2 regions of the Streptomyces sp. NPDC096152 genome follow, and region 1 is predicted to be linked to the other one. Evidence: riboswitches for the same ligand, from Rfam matches in the RefSeq annotation. Region 1 holds a riboswitch; the other holds the start of a gene.

Region 1 (7,327 bases):
GGCGACCGCTACCTCCCCATTTGGATCGGGCCCGGGGAGGCCACGGCCATCGCCTTCGCCCAGCAGGGCATGGCGCCCGCGCGGCCGCTGACCCACGACCTGTTCAAGGACGTGCTGGAGGCCGTCGGCCAGGAGCTCACCGAGGTGCGCATCACGGATCTGCGCGAGGGTGTGTTCTACGCCGAGCTGGTCTTCGCCAGTGGGGTCGAGGTGAGCGCCCGGCCGTCCGACGCCATAGCGCTGGCCCTGCGCACCGGGACGCCGATCTATGGCAGCGACACGGTGCTCGACGACGCGGGGATCGCGATCCCGGACGAGCAGGAGGACGAGGTGGAGAAGTTCCGCGAGTTCCTCGACCAGATCTCGCCGGAGGACTTCGGCAGCAGCAGCCAGTGACCGCCGGGCTTGAGAGGGGCCGCGGCCTGCCGGAGCGGTCGTCCGGTCGGGGCCGAGCCGGCCGTCGGCACATGCCGTCGGCCATTGAGGGCGTCCTGCGGGTTTCCGCGAGGCCATTCGGCTAGCCTTTCCCCGCGGTGGGGCACGGGAAACCACTCTTAGGGTGATTATCACTCGGCGTGCCGAGTGTGGCGATCGTTGACGCACCCCAGGTGACTGCCTACCGTCGAGGAGGCAGGTCAAGGACGGAGGTCGGCGTGAGAAGCAGCGGCGACGGTACGGCTGGGGGTGCCCCCGAACGCGGTGTCGGGGGGAACGACCCGTACCCTCCCACGCACTCTCGGCTCCGCGCGAGCAGGGGATATCCCCCTCACGGCGGCGCGGCCGACCACGTTCCGCAGCGGCCGGCAGCCGTGCCGAACAGCGGAGGGGCGACGTCCGTGGCGTCCGAGCAGATCGGCTATCGCGGCCCGACGGCCTGCGCGGCCGCCGGCATCACCTACCGGCAACTGGACTACTGGGCGCGCACCGGCCTGGTCGAGCCGAGTGTGCGGCCCGCCCACGGGTCCGGCACGCAGCGGCTGTACAGCTTCCGCGACGTCGTCGTCCTCAAGATCGTCAAGCGGTTCCTGGACACCGGGGTCTCGCTGCAGAACATCCGCACCGCCGTCCAGCACCTGCGGGAGCGCGGCTTCAGCGACCTGGAGCGGATGACGCTGATGAGCGACGGCGCCACCGTCTACGAGTGCACCTCGCCGGACGAGGTCCACGCCCTGCTCCAGGGCGGCCAGGGCATCTTCGGGATCGCCGTCGGCGTGGTGTGGCGCGACGTGGAGAACGCGCTGTCGCAGCTGCACGGGGAGCGTGTCGACACCGGGGAGACCCTGGTGGGTCACAACCCCGGTGACGAGCTGGCCCGGCGGCGCAACCGGGCCGTCTGACAGCGCTCCGGCCGCCCCGCCGGGGGCACTTTCGCCGCATTGTCAGTGGTGTGGTGCAGCATCGGACATGTGAGAAGTGCGCCCACGATCCTGCATCTCGACATGGATGCCTTCTTCGCCTCGGCGGAGCAGGCGTCCAAGCCGAGCCTGCGCGGCAAGGCGGTCGTCGTGGGCGGCCTCGGGCCGCGCGGGGTGGTCGCCACCGCGTCGTACGAGGCACGGGTCTTCGGCGTCCACTCGGCGATGCCGACGGCCCAGGCGCGCCGTCTGGCGCCGAACGCGGCGTACCTGGTGCCGCGCTTCGCCTTCTACCGGTCGATCAGCGAGCAGGTCATGGGGCTGTTGCGGGCACTGTCGCCGCTGGTGGAGCCGCTCAGCCTGGACGAGGCGTTCGTGGACCTGGAGGCCGGGGGAGCGGCCCGGGACGAGGAGTCGGCCGGACGGGTGGGGAGGCGGCTGCGCGACGACATACGGGCCGTCACGGGCCTGACCGGGTCCGTGGGGCTGGCCGCGTCCAAGATGCTCGCCAAGATCGCCTCGGAGCAGGCGAAGCCGGACGGGCTGGTGCTCATCCGGCCCGGCACCGAGCGGGCCCTGCTCGGTCCCCTGTCGGTGCGCGCCCTTCCGGGTGTGGGCCCGGCCACGGGTGACCATCTGCGACGGGCCGGGATCCACACCGTCGAGGAGCTCGCCGAGGCGGGCGAGGACGAGCTCGTCCGGCTGGTGGGCAGGGCGCACGGGCACGCGCTGTACGCCATGGCGCTGGCCCGTGACGAGCGGCCCGTGGTCGCCGAGCGCGAGGCCAAGTCGGTGTCGGTGGAGGACACCTACGACGTGGACATCCACGACCGGGTGCGGGTGGGGTTCGAGGTGCAGCGGCTCGCCGACCGCTGCGTACGGCGGCTGCGCGGGGCCGGACTGTCGGGGCGGACCATCGTGCTGAAGGTCCGCCGGTACGACTTCTCCACCCTCACCCGGTCGGAGACGCTGCGCGGGCCCACGGACGATCCGGCGGTGGTGCGGGAGGCCGCGGCCCGGCTGCTGGACTCCGTCGACACCACGGGCGGGGTGCGGCTGCTCGGCGTGGGCGTCTCCGGGCTCGCCGACTACACCCAGGAGGACCTGTTCGCCCAGGCGGCGGGAGCCCGGCCGGACGGGCCCGAGGAGGAACCCGCGGTCGAGCCGGCCGTGGAGCGGCCGGCGCCCGCCGAGCGGCGCTGGCCGGCGGGTCACGACGTGCGGCACACGGTGTACGGCCACGGATGGGTCCAGGGCAGCGGGCTCGGCCGGGTCACGGTCCGCTTCGAGACTCCCGACTCGGAGCCCGGACGCGTGCGCACGTTCCGCGTGGAGGACCCGGAACTGGAGCCGGTGGATCCGCTGCCGCTGGTGGCGCGAAGACCGGGATCGCACGGGGCGGGGGAAACCTCGGCGGGTTCGGCCGATCGGGGTTCGGACGCGGCCGCGAGGACGTCGCCGGAGGCGGTCGACGTGATGTCGCCGGACGGTGAGGCGATGTCGTCGGACGGCGACGGGACGAGGGCGCCCGACGCGGCCGAAGGGGCTGCGGCGGAGGCGGCCGGCGCCGTGGCTCAGGCCTCCTCCGAGCCCGCCAGCTTGCCGAAGTCACGGTCCGGAACGGCCGGAGGAGCGGCCACGTCGAGGCCGTAGTGGTGATAGAGCTGCAGTTCCTGTTCGGGGGAGAGATGGCGGCCGACGCCGAAGTCGGGGGCGTCCCTGATCAGGGCCCGGTCGAAGGGGACGCGCAGGGCGCCTTCGACGAGCTCGCTCGGCTCCAGGGGCACGAAGGCGTCCCTGGAGAACAGGCCGGTGCGTATGGCCGCCCACTCCGGCACCCCGGTCGCGTCGTCGAGATAGACCTCGTCCACCGTGCCGATCTTGATGCCTCTACGGTCGAACGCCTTGCGGCCGATCAGGTTGCGCGGATCGATGTCGGTCTGCACGGGCCCTCCACATGGTCGCAATACATCCGTTAGCACTACAAAAGAGCACATCACGATGGGCGGCCACTCGAAAGCCCGTGTGGTGGGCCCGCTGGTACGCTGGCAGCGGCTGCTGACCCCGTGCGGGAGAGTCCTCCAGCATCATCGGAGGCGCCGAAGGAGCAAATCCTCCCCGGAATCTCTCAGGCCCACGTACCGCACGGACGAGGTCACTCTGGAAAGCAGGGCGGGTGTCGACGGCTTCCGCTCTCACCGACGGTGAAAGCCGGGAGCCCCAGTGCGACCCGGTGAAGCTCTCAGGTCGAGATGACAGAGGGGGAGGCCGTTCGGGCACCCGCGCCGTGGTGCCCTCGAAGGTCGCGTCAGACCAGGAGGCCTCCACATGACCGCCCATCGCATTCCGCTCTCCGAGCTCGAACAGGGAATCCCCTTCGAGCAGCGCCACATCGGCCCCGATCACGAGGCCCGGGCCAAGATGCTCGCGCAGGTCGGCTACGGCTCGCTCGACGACCTCACGGCCGCCGCGGTCCCCGATGTGATCAAGAACGCCGGCGCGCTGGACCTGCCGGACGCGCGGACCGAGGCCGAGGTGCTCGCCGAGCTGCGCTCGCTCGCCGACCGCAACGAGGTCCTCGGCTCCATGATCGGCCTGGGGTATTACGGGACCTTCACGCCCCCGGTGATCCTGCGGAATGTCATGGAGAACCCGGCCTGGTACACGGCGTACACCCCCTACCAGCCGGAGATCTCCCAGGGCCGCCTGGAGGCGCTGCTGAACTTCCAGACGATGGTCGCCGAGCTGACCGGCCTGCCGACCTCCGGCGCCTCCCTGCTCGACGAGGGCACCGCCGCGGCCGAGGCCATGGCCCTGTCCCGACGCATGGGCCGCAACAAGAAGGGCCTGTTCCTGATCGACGCGGACGCGCTGCCGCAGACCGTGGCCGTCATCCGGACCCGCGCCGAGCCGTCCGGCGTCGAGGTCGTCGTCGCGGACCTGAGCGAGGGCATCCCGGCCGAGGTCGCCGAGCGTGAGATCAACGGCGTGCTCCTGCAGTACCCGGGCGCCTCCGGTGCCGTACGCGACCTGAAGCCCGTCATCGACCAGGCGCACGAGCTGGGTGCGCTGGTCACCGTCGCCGCCGACCTGCTCGCCCTCACGCTGCTGAAGTCGCCCGGGGAGCTCGGCGCGGACATCGCGGTCGGCACCACGCAGCGCTTCGGTGTGCCGATGGGCTTCGGGGGGCCGCACGCCGGCTACATGGCGGTGCACGAGAAGTTCGCCCGCAGCCTTCCGGGCCGCCTGGTCGGCGTCTCCGTCGACGTGGACGGGAACAGGGCCTACCGCCTGGCCCTGCAGACCCGCGAGCAGCACATCCGCCGGGAGAAGGCCACCAGCAACATCTGCACCGCCCAGGTGCTGCTCGCCGTGATGGCGGGCATGTACGCCGTCTACCACGGCCCCGAGGGGCTGCGGACCATCGCGCGCCGCACCCACCGCTACGCCTCCGTGCTCGCCGAGGGGCTCACCGCGGGCGGTGCCGAGGTCGTCCACGGCGCCTACTTCGACACGCTGACCGTCCGGGCCGAGGGCCGTGCCGCCGACGTGGTCGCCGCCGCCCGCCGCAACGGCGTCAACCTGCGCCTCGTCGACGCCGACCACGTCTCGATCGCCTGCGACGAGACCACCACCCGTGCCCAGTTGGACGCCGTGTGGTCCGCGTTCGGGGTCGAGGGCGACGTCGAGGCACTGGACGAGACCGCCGCGGACGTCCTGCCGCAGTCGCTGCTGCGCACCGACGACTACCTCACCCACCCGGTCTTCCACCAGCACCGCTCCGAGACCGCGATGCTGCGCTACCTGCGCAGGCTGGCCGACCGCGACTACGCGCTCGACCGCGGCATGATCCCGCTGGGCTCCTGCACCATGAAGCTCAACGCGACCACCGAGATGGAGCCGGTGACCTGGCCGGAGTTCGGTCAGCTGCACCCCTTCGCGCCCGCCGAGCAGGCGCAGGGCTACCTCACGCTCATCCGCGAGCTGGAGGAGCGCCTCGCCGAGGTCACCGGATACGACAAGGTCTCCCTGCAGCCGAACGCCGGCAGCCAGGGCGAGCTCGCCGGTCTGCTCGCCGTCCGCGGCTACCACCGCGCCAACGGCGACGCCCAGCGCACCGTCTGCCTCATCCCCTCCTCCGCGCACGGCACCAACGCCGCCAGCGCCGTGATGGCCGGCATGAAGGTCGTCGTCGTGAAGACCGCCGAGGACGGCGAGATCGACGTGACGGACCTGCGGGCGAAGATCGAGCAGTACCGGGACGAGCTCGCGGTGCTGATGATCACCTACCCGTCCACGCACGGTGTCTTCGAGGAGCACGTCGCCGACATCTGCGCGGCGGTGCACGAGGCCGGCGGCCAGGTGTACGTCGACGGCGCCAACCTCAACGCCCTCGTCGGCCTCGCCGAGCCCGGCCACTTCGGCGGCGACGTCTCGCACCTCAACCTGCACAAGACGTTCTGCATCCCGCACGGCGGCGGCGGTCCGGGCGTCGGCCCGGTGGCGGTCCGCGAGCACCTCGCGCCGTACCTGCCGAACCACCCCCTCCAGCCCGAGGCCGGTCCGGAGAGCGGGGTCGGCCCGCTCTCGGCCGCGCCCTGGGGTTCGGCGGGCATCCTGCCGATCTCGTGGGCGTACGTCCGTCTCATGGGCGGCGAGGGCCTCAAGCGGGCCACGCAGGTGGCCGTGCTCTCCGCCAACTACGTCGCCAAGCGCCTGGAGCCGCACTACCCGGTGCTCTACACCGGCCCGGGCGGCCTGGTCGCGCACGAGTGCATCATCGACCTGCGGCCGCTGACCAAGGCGACCGGGGTGAGCGTCGACGACGTCGCCAAGCGGCTGATCGACTACGGCTTCCACGCGCCGACGATGTCCTTCCCGGTGGCCGGCACGCTGATGATCGAGCCGACCGAGTCCGAGGACCTGGCCGAGCTGGACCGGTTCTGCGACGCGATGATCGCGATCCGCGCCGAGATCGAGAAGGTCGCCTCGGGCGAGTGGCCCGCGGAGGACAACCCGCTGCGGCACGCGCCGCACACCGCCGCCGCGCTCGGCGGGGAGTGGGAGCACGCCTACAGCCGTGAGGAGGCGGTCTTCCCGGCCGGGGTCTCTGCCGCCGACAAGTACTGGCCGCCGGTGCGCCGCATCGACCAGGCCTTCGGCGACCGCAACCTGGTCTGCTCGTGCCCGCCGCTGGACGCGTACGAGGACTGAACACCGTGACGGGGCTCCGCCCTGGCCCCTCGGAGGCCGGGGCGGAGCCTTCGCCGTGCCGCGGTCCTGCCCGGCAAGGGCCCGGCTCCCTCGGGCAGGTGCCCCTCGGCGTCACGTCAGGGCGTCGAGAGCGCGACCTCGGTCGACTTGATCAGGGCGACGACGGGGGAACCCGCCGTGAGGCCCAGCTCGGTGACGGCGTCCTGGGTGATCGCGGCGGTCAGTTCCCCGCCGTCGACGCCGACCTTGACGGACGCCATGGCCCGGCCGGTGGCGATGCCCGTGACCGTGCCGGGCAGCCGGTTGCGGATGGACAGGCCCTCGACCGGCCCGGTGGCCAGGGACACCTCGGTGGACTTCACCAGGGCGCGGACGGCGGAGCCCACGGTCAGGCCCAGTTCGTCGAAGGACTCGCGGGTGATCGCGGCGGTCAGGTCCTGCCCGCCGTCCAGACGGACCCCGACCGTGGCCATGGCCTCGCCCGGGTTGACGGCGGTGACGGTACCGGGCAGTCGGTTGCGGATGCTCAGGCTCATCGGTCACGCCTCGCAGAGGTGAGGAGGAACGGGAGGTACCGGGGTATTTCACCCCCTGGCGGTCCTCACCGTAGCCGCGGCGGCCGGCTCAGGCCGGGTAGGCGTGGGTCTGCGCCGCCTTCACCGTCGCCCAGACCGGTGCACCGGGGTGCAGGTCGAGTTCGGCCGCGGCGACCGTGGTCAGGTCCGCGGTGAGGGGCAGCTCGCCGGTCAGGTCCGCGC
Region 2 (7,327 bases), on a different contig from region 1:
CGGCCAGGGCCTTGACCCGGGCCCTGAGCGCCTCGGCGTCGTAGGACGGCTTCAGCGCCTCGGCGATCACGTCCGCGACCTCGGCGAAGTCCTCGGCCGTGAAGCCGCGGGTCGCCAGGGCGGGCGTGCCGATCCGCAGCCCCGAGGTGACCATCGGCGGACGCGGGTCGTTCGGGATCGCGTTGCGGTTGACCGTGATGCCGACCTCGTGCAACCGGTCCTCGGCCTGCTGTCCGTCCAGCTCCGAGTTCCGCAGGTCGACCAGGACCAGGTGGACGTCCGTGCCGCCGGACAGCACGTCGACGCCGACCGCGCGGACGTCGTCCCGCACCAGGCGCTCGGCCAGGATGCGGGCGCCGTCCAGGGTACGGCGCTGCCGCTCCTTGAAGTCCTCGCTAGCCGCGACCTTGAAGGCCACCGCCTTGGCGGCGATCACGTGCTCCAGCGGTCCGCCCTGCTGACCGGGGAAGACCGCGGAGTTGATCTTCTTGGCCAGCTCGGCCGTGGACAGGATCACACCGCCGCGCGGGCCGCCGAGCGTCTTGTGGGTGGTGGTGGTGACGACATGGGCGTGCGGGACCGGGTTGGGGTGCAGGCCCGCGGCCACCAGGCCGGCGAAGTGCGCCATGTCGACCATGAGGTACGCGCCGACCTCGTCCGCGATCCTGCGGAAGGCGGCGAAGTCGAGCTGCCGCGGGTAGGCCGACCAGCCGGCCACGATCAGCTTCGGCCGGGCCTCCTTCGCCAGCCGCTCCACCTCGGCCATGTCGACCCGGCCGTCCTCGCCCACGTGGTAGGCGACGACGTCGTAGAGCTTGCCGGAGAAGTTGATCTTCATGCCGTGGGTCAGGTGCCCGCCGTGCGCGAGGTTCAGACCCATGATCGTGTCGCCCGGCTTGAGCAGCGCGAACATCGCGGCCGCGTTCGCCTGGGCGCCGGAGTGCGGCTGCACGTTGGCGTGCTCGGCGCCGAAGAGCTCCTTGATGCGGTCGATGGCGATCTGCTCGACCACGTCGACGTGCTCGCAGCCGCCGTAGTAGCGGCGGCCCGGGTAGCCCTCGGCGTACTTGTTGGTGAGGACCGAGCCCTGGGCCTCCATGACCGCGACCGGAGCGAAGTTCTCCGAGGCGATCATCTCCAGCGTGGACTGCTGGCGGAGCAGCTCGGCGTCGACCGCGGCGGCGACGTCGGGGTCGAGCTCGTGCAGGGGCGTGTTCAGGACAGTCATACGGCTACGACTCCTCAGCCGGCGGTGAACGCGGTGTACTCGTCGGCGGAGAGCAGCTCCTCCGGCTCGCCGGCGACGCGCACCTTGAACAGCCAGCCGCCCTCGAAGGGGGCCGAGTTCACGAGCGAGGGGTCGTCGACGACGTCCTGGTTGACCTCGGTGATCTCGCCGGTGACGGGCGAGTACAGGTCGGAGACCGACTTGGTCGACTCGAGCTCGCCGCAGGTCTCGCCCGCCGACACCGAGTCACCGACCTCGGGGAGCTGGACGAAGACGACATCGCCGAGCGCGTTGGCCGCGTGCTCCGTGATGCCGACCGCCGACACGCCGTCCTCGGCGGGCGACAGCCACTCGTGCTCCTTGCTGTAACGCAGCTGCTGGGGGTTGCTCATGAGCTGAATTCTCCTGTACGCGGGGGAGTGCTGGTGAAGAGGGAGGCTGCTGGAAGCGCCGGTGAGCGGGAGAGGGTGTGCCCGGCGCCACGGACGCGCGGACGGGAACCCGCGGGCGGGCCGGTGCGCGCGGACGGGCGCCGGAGGGCGCCGGCCGGGCCGTGTGCCCGCCCGGACCGCTCCCAGTCTCTACTTCCGGCGCTTGTAGAAGGGCAGCGCCACGACCTCGTACGGCTCGTGGCTGCCCCGGATGTCCACGCCGACGCCCGCCGTGCCCGGCGCGGCGTGCGCGGCGTCGACGTACGCCATGGCGATGGGCTTGCCCAGCGTGGGGGAGGGGGCGCCTGAGGTGACCTCGCCGATCACCTCGCCGCCGGCGACCACGGGGTAGCCCGCGCGCGGGACCCGGCGGCCCTCGGCGACCAGGCCGACGAGGACCCGGGGCGGCTCGGCGGCGGCACGCTCGGCGGCGGCCGCCAGCGCCTCGCGCCCGACGAAGTCGCCCTCCTTGTCGAACTTCACCACCCGGCCGAGCCCGGCGTCGAAGGGGGTGAGCGAGGTGGACAGCTCGTGCCCGTACAGCGGCATTCCCGCCTCCAGGCGCAACGTGTCCCGGCAGGACAGCCCGCACGGGACCAGCCCGGCTGGCGCGCCCGCGTCGGTCAGCGCCTGCCACAGCTTCTCGGCGTCGGCCGGGGCGGCGAACAGCTCGAAGCCGTCCTCGCCGGTGTAGCCGGTGCGCGCGATCAGCGCCGGGACGCCCGCGACCGTGCCGGGCAGGCCCGCGTAGTACTTCAGGCCGTCCAGGTCGGCGTCGGTCAGCGTCTTGAGGATGCCGGGGGACTCGGGGCCCTGGACGGCGATCAGCGCGTAGGCGTCCCGGTCGTCGCGGACCTCGGCGTCGAAGCCGGCCGCCCGCTCGGTCAGCGCGTCGAGCACGACCTGGGCGTTGGAGGCGTTGGCGACGACCATGTACTCGGTCTCGGCCAGGCGGTAGACGATCAGATCGTCCAGGATGCCGCCGTCGGCCCGGCAGATCATGGTGTAGCGGGCGCGGCCCACGCCGACGGAGGCGATGTTGCCGACCAGGGCGAAGTTCAGCAGCTCGGCGGCCTGCGGGCCGGTGACCGTGATCTCACCCATGTGGGACAGGTCGAACAGGCCCGCCCTGGTGCGCACGGCGAGGTGCTCGTCCCGCTCGGAGCCGTAGCGCAGCGGCATGTCCCAGCCGGCGAAGTCGGTCATCGTCGCGCCGAGCGAGCGATGCAGCGCATCGAGCGCGGTACGGCGCTTCTCGGAAGGTTCGGTACTGCTCATCGGTCGGTCTCCCAGGGAGATGGGGGTCCCCCCGCGCGAGCAGAGCCGGGCATGGGGGAGGGCGAGGAACGTTCCTCCCCATCTGTCATCGGAACCTGAGAGGTTCGCAGTGACCCGCCGGTGGACGGACGGTCACGGCTTGCACCTTGGGTGGAGCCACTGCGGCAGCGGCCCGCTTTTCAGATGTGCCTCGCCCACGCGGTAATGGTGCCTGAGAGATTCAAGGGAGGGACTTGCTCCTTCGGCGCCCCAGCGACCTGCTGGGAACTCTCCCGCGCGGATTCAAGCGGCCGGTATGCAGTTGGCGCGCACATCATTGCACGCCCGGCCCGATCGTGGCAGGCCACGTCTGTAACCGGTCTGTGGCGGTACGCGTACGAAAACGCGAGACACCCCGTATTACCGTCTCTTTACACTCGGCGGGGAGGGAGAACTGTGACTGACCCCAGGGGAGGACGATCACGGTGAAGAGGACGACGGCGCAGGCGACCACCCCGGCCCTCGCGCTGCCCGAGCGGGGCCTGGCCCTGTCCCGGCGGCCCGCGCCCGGCGAGCGGTGCGGCGGGCGCCCCGCGCCCGTGGTCCGCGATCTGCGCGACCGGGCCGGCCGGGGCCCCCGCGCCCTTCTCTTCGGCCCCGGCGACGTGGTCGTGATCACCGGTCTGCCCGGCAGCGGCAAGTCCACCCTGATGCGCCGCGCGGTGCGCGGGGCGCGCGTGGACTCGCAGGACACCCGCGACCGCTGGGACGCCCGGGCGCCCCGCCTCCTGCCGTACGCGCTCTACCGCCCGCTGGTCCGCCTCGCCCACTACGCCGGGCTGCGCCGCGCCCTGCGGGCCGGCGGCGGAGTGGTGGTGCACGACTGCGGGGCCCAGGCCTGGGTGCGCGGCTGGCTGGCCCGCGCCGCCCGGCGCGGCGGCGGCACGATGCACCTGGTCCTGCTCGACGTGACCCCGGACACCGCGCTGGCCGGCCAGCGCGAGCGCGGCCGCGGCGTCTCGCGGTACGCCTTCCTGCGCCACCGCACGGCCGCCGCCCGGCTGCTGCGCGCGGTGGAGCGGGGGGAGCTGCCGGAGGGCTGCGGCTCGGCGACCCTGCTCGACCGGGACGCGGCGGACGCGCTGCGCCGGATCGGCTTCGCGGGCTGACCGGCTCCGGACGCGCTGCGCCGGATCGGCTTCGCGGGCTGACCGGCTCCGGCCGGTGCGGGCCCGGCGAGACGCCCGTGCCCCGGTACCCGCTAGCCTTGCCGGTCAGAGCAGTGGTTCCCAGCAGGCGGTAGGCAGATGGACTTCCCGGCGGACTTCCCCGCGGATCTTCCCGCGGACTATCCGGCACAGGCGCACCCCCACCCGCACGGCGGATGGCCCGGCAACGAGCTGGAGGAGGTGCTGTCGGCCTCCCTCGGCGTCCCCTCGGCCGGCGCCCGGATCGTCGAGGTCCTGGGGCGCAGCTTCGTGTGGGTCCCGCTGCCCAACGGCGGCGGCCCGAACAGCGGCCCGCTCGACCTGCCGACGCTGGAGGTCGAGGGCCAGGCCTATGTCCCGGTGTTCAGCTCCGAGGAGCAGCTCCGCCAGGCCGCCGGCTCCCAGATGCCCTACACCGTCGCGCCCGCCGTGGAGTTCGCGCGCGGCCTGCCCCCGCAGGTCGGGCTGGCCCTCAACCCGGACGGCGTGGTCGGCATCCCGCTGCCCCCGCCGGTCGTGGCCGAACTGTGCCGGACGGGACTGACCCCGCTCGACGGCCCCGCGAGCGGCGGCCGGGTCCGCCTCTACGAACCCGACTGGCAGGACGACCCGGTCGACTTCCTCTCCGCCGCCTCCGCCGAGTTCGCCGAGACCGGCGTGGTGCTCACCGCCCGCCGCTGCCTCGCCGTCATCGAGACCGCCGACCCGGTCCTGTTCGTCGGCGTCGAGCTCTCCCAGTGGGAGGGCGACCTGCGCATCCGCCCCATGGACGCCCTCGGCCGCGCGCTCGGCCGGGCCCCCGCCCCGTGGCCGGTCAACCTGATCCTCCTGGACGCGGCCCAGGACCCGGTGGGCGAGTGGATGCGCGAGAAGGTGCGGCCGTTCTACCAGCACGGCAACTGAGGGCCTCCCGGACGGGCCTGGGGGATCGCGTGGTGGCCCGCGGGCGGCCCGCGGCCGGGCGAGGACGGCAGGCGTCCCGGGCCCCCGGGCGGGCTTAAGCTAGGCCCTGTCGTCAAACTCCCGTCTGCCGTGCGACGCCAGGACCTGGGGCCCGTCGCGAGGCAGGCGGGACTTTCACCACAGGCCCGAGGGGCACGGCCGGGTCGAGGGGTTGCACAGAGGGGCGGTCGGTTCAAGGTGAGCGCAAGCGGCACGGCCGCGGCCGGGCAGGTCGAGCAGATGCTGCGCCAGGTCACGCCCGGGCGTTACGACGCCTACGAGGCACTCCTGCGTGCCCTCGCCACCCCCTCCTCCGGCCAGGTCTGGATGCTGCTCTGGCACGGTCAGGCCGGCTCGCCCGACGCCCAGTACGGCCACATGGAGGCCGACGGCCACGGCTACGCCCCCTGCGTGACCTCCGCCCAGGAGCTGTCGGCCAGCGGCTGGAACCGGTCGTACGAGGTGGTGGACGGCCTGGACGTCGCCCGCACCCTCTACCCCGACCACTACGGCCTCTGGCTCAACCCGCACGCGCCCGGCGGCGGCGTCGGCATCCCCTGGCTCGACCTGCGGCGCATCGCCGCCGGCCTGGACCGCCAGCCGGCCGGCCCGCTGCGGCTGGCGGAACCGGCCATCGAGATCCCGCAGTTCTACGCCCTGCTCGCGCAGAACGCGCACCGCACGCCCGCGGTCCGCTCGCTGCGCCGCGCCTGGGTGCAGCCGGCGCTCGGCGCCCCCTACCTCGCCATCGGCCTGGACGTGTACGACACCTCGCCGCAGGCCGTGGACTCGGTGCGCGCGATGATGCAGCAGTCCATCGGCGCGGTCCCCGACGGCCTGCCGGTGTCGACCGTCGCGATGTCCGACGAGTACGACCCGGTCGCGATGTGGCTGCGCGCCCAGGCGCGCCCGTTCTACGACCGTGAGGCCCACGCGGCCCCCGCCCAGGCCCCGGCGGCCGGGTACGGCTACCCGCCGGTTCACGGCGGCTACTGACCGGCCGCGCACACTCGCACCGCATCGTCATCACCGTCCGTGCACATCTCCCCGCGTAGACCGCGGACGAATGATGCCAAAAGGCGCAGTTTTGCCGTTCTGTCCCAACTGTCCCGCGTCCGAGGGCCGTTCATCGCCGTTCGGATAACGGAATCCCCAGGACAGCATCACGGTTGCGCATACATTCCCGGTCAGCTCTGGCGAGTGATCGTGAGCCCGTTGAAGACTCGCCTCTCAGACGCGAGGCCATCGATCCTGTGATCGAACCAATCCACAGATCCGCTGGACAGTTGGGCCGCAACCATCGGCGGCCGCCGCGCAGCAGGTAAGCGAACCAAGCCGTCCACAGCGGCGGGCAAAGGCCGGTCACCACCGGCGCGAGAGGGGTCAGGTCACTGTGACCGCACCGATCGAGACCACGGGGGCGGAGGCCGAAGCGCAGCCTGAGGCCGTGCTCGCCGGGGCCAAGAAGAGCCAGATCGAAGGGCGTTCACTCACCCAGATCGCCTGGACGCGGTTCAAGCGGGACAAGGTGGCCGTGGCGGGTGGCGTCGTGGTCATCCTGCTCGTCCTCATGGCGGTGCTCGCCAAGCCGATCGAGTGGGTCTTCGGGCTCGACCCCGACAAGTTCAACCAGGACCTCATCGACCCCGCCCTGCTGGCCCCCAAGGGTGCCTGGGGCGGCATGAGCATGGCCCACCCGCTGGGCATCGAGCCCCAGTACGGCCGCGACATGCTCGCCCGCATCATCGACGGCTCCTGGGTCTCCCTCCTGGTCGCCGGCGGCGCCACCCTCCTCTCGGTGATGATCGGCGTGGTGCTCGGTGTCGTCGCCGGGTACTACGGCGGCTGGGTGGACAGCCTCATCAGCAAGCTGATGGACACCTTCCTGGCCTTCCCGCTGCTGCTGTTCGCCATCGCCATCTCGGCTTCCGTGCAGGACGGCTTCTTCGGCCTCGACGGACTCTCGCTGCGCATCTGCGTGCTGATCTTCGTGATCGGCTTCTTCAGCTGGCCCTACATCGGCCGCATCGTGCGCGCCCAGACGATGAGCCTGCGCAAGCGGGAGTTCGTCGAGGCCGCGCAGAGCCTCGGGGCCCGGGGCCCGTACATCCTGTTCCGAGAGCTGCTCCCCAACCTCGTCGCGCCGATCCTCGTCTACTCGACGCTGATCATCCCGACGAACATTCTCTTCGAGGCCGCGCTGAGCTTCCTCGGAGTGGGTATCGCTCCGCCGCAGGCCTCCTGGGGCGGAATGCTCAGCA

Evidence for each region. Region 1 has a riboswitch for glycine ahead of gcvP (aminomethyl-transferring glycine dehydrogenase). Riboswitches for the same ligand answer to the same signal wherever they lie in the genome.
Region 2: another riboswitch for glycine. It lies ahead of gcvT (glycine cleavage system aminomethyltransferase GcvT); the one in region 1 lies ahead of gcvP (aminomethyl-transferring glycine dehydrogenase).

Annotation. Positions count from the first base shown of each region.
Region 1 covers NZ_JBIWFW010000006.1:577,757-585,083, reverse strand. Annotated here, with positions in the region: gene ACIQ9G_RS23225 (bifunctional nuclease family protein) at 1-396, shown strand, start outside; gene ACIQ9G_RS23220 (MerR family transcriptional regulator) at 654-1,337, shown strand; gene ACIQ9G_RS23215 (DNA polymerase IV) at 1,407-3,008, shown strand; gene ACIQ9G_RS23210 (PRC-barrel domain-containing protein) at 2,930-3,301, opposite strand; glycine riboswitch at 3,415-3,509, shown strand; gene gcvP (aminomethyl-transferring glycine dehydrogenase) at 3,684-6,569, shown strand; gene ACIQ9G_RS23200 (molybdopterin-binding protein) at 6,686-7,105, opposite strand; gene ACIQ9G_RS23195 (ABC transporter ATP-binding protein) at 7,194-7,327, opposite strand, start outside.
Region 2 covers NZ_JBIWFW010000010.1:32,226-39,552, forward strand. Annotated here, with positions in the region: gene glyA (serine hydroxymethyltransferase) at 1-1,228, opposite strand, end outside; gene gcvH (glycine cleavage system protein GcvH) at 1,243-1,620, opposite strand; gene gcvT (glycine cleavage system aminomethyltransferase GcvT) at 1,810-2,937, opposite strand; glycine riboswitch at 3,127-3,222, opposite strand; gene ACIQ9G_RS30590 (AAA family ATPase) at 3,396-4,085, shown strand; gene ACIQ9G_RS30595 (enhanced serine sensitivity protein SseB) at 4,224-5,027, shown strand; gene ACIQ9G_RS30600 (enhanced serine sensitivity protein SseB C-terminal domain-containing protein) at 5,265-6,062, shown strand; gene ACIQ9G_RS30605 (ABC transporter permease) at 6,460-7,327, shown strand, end outside.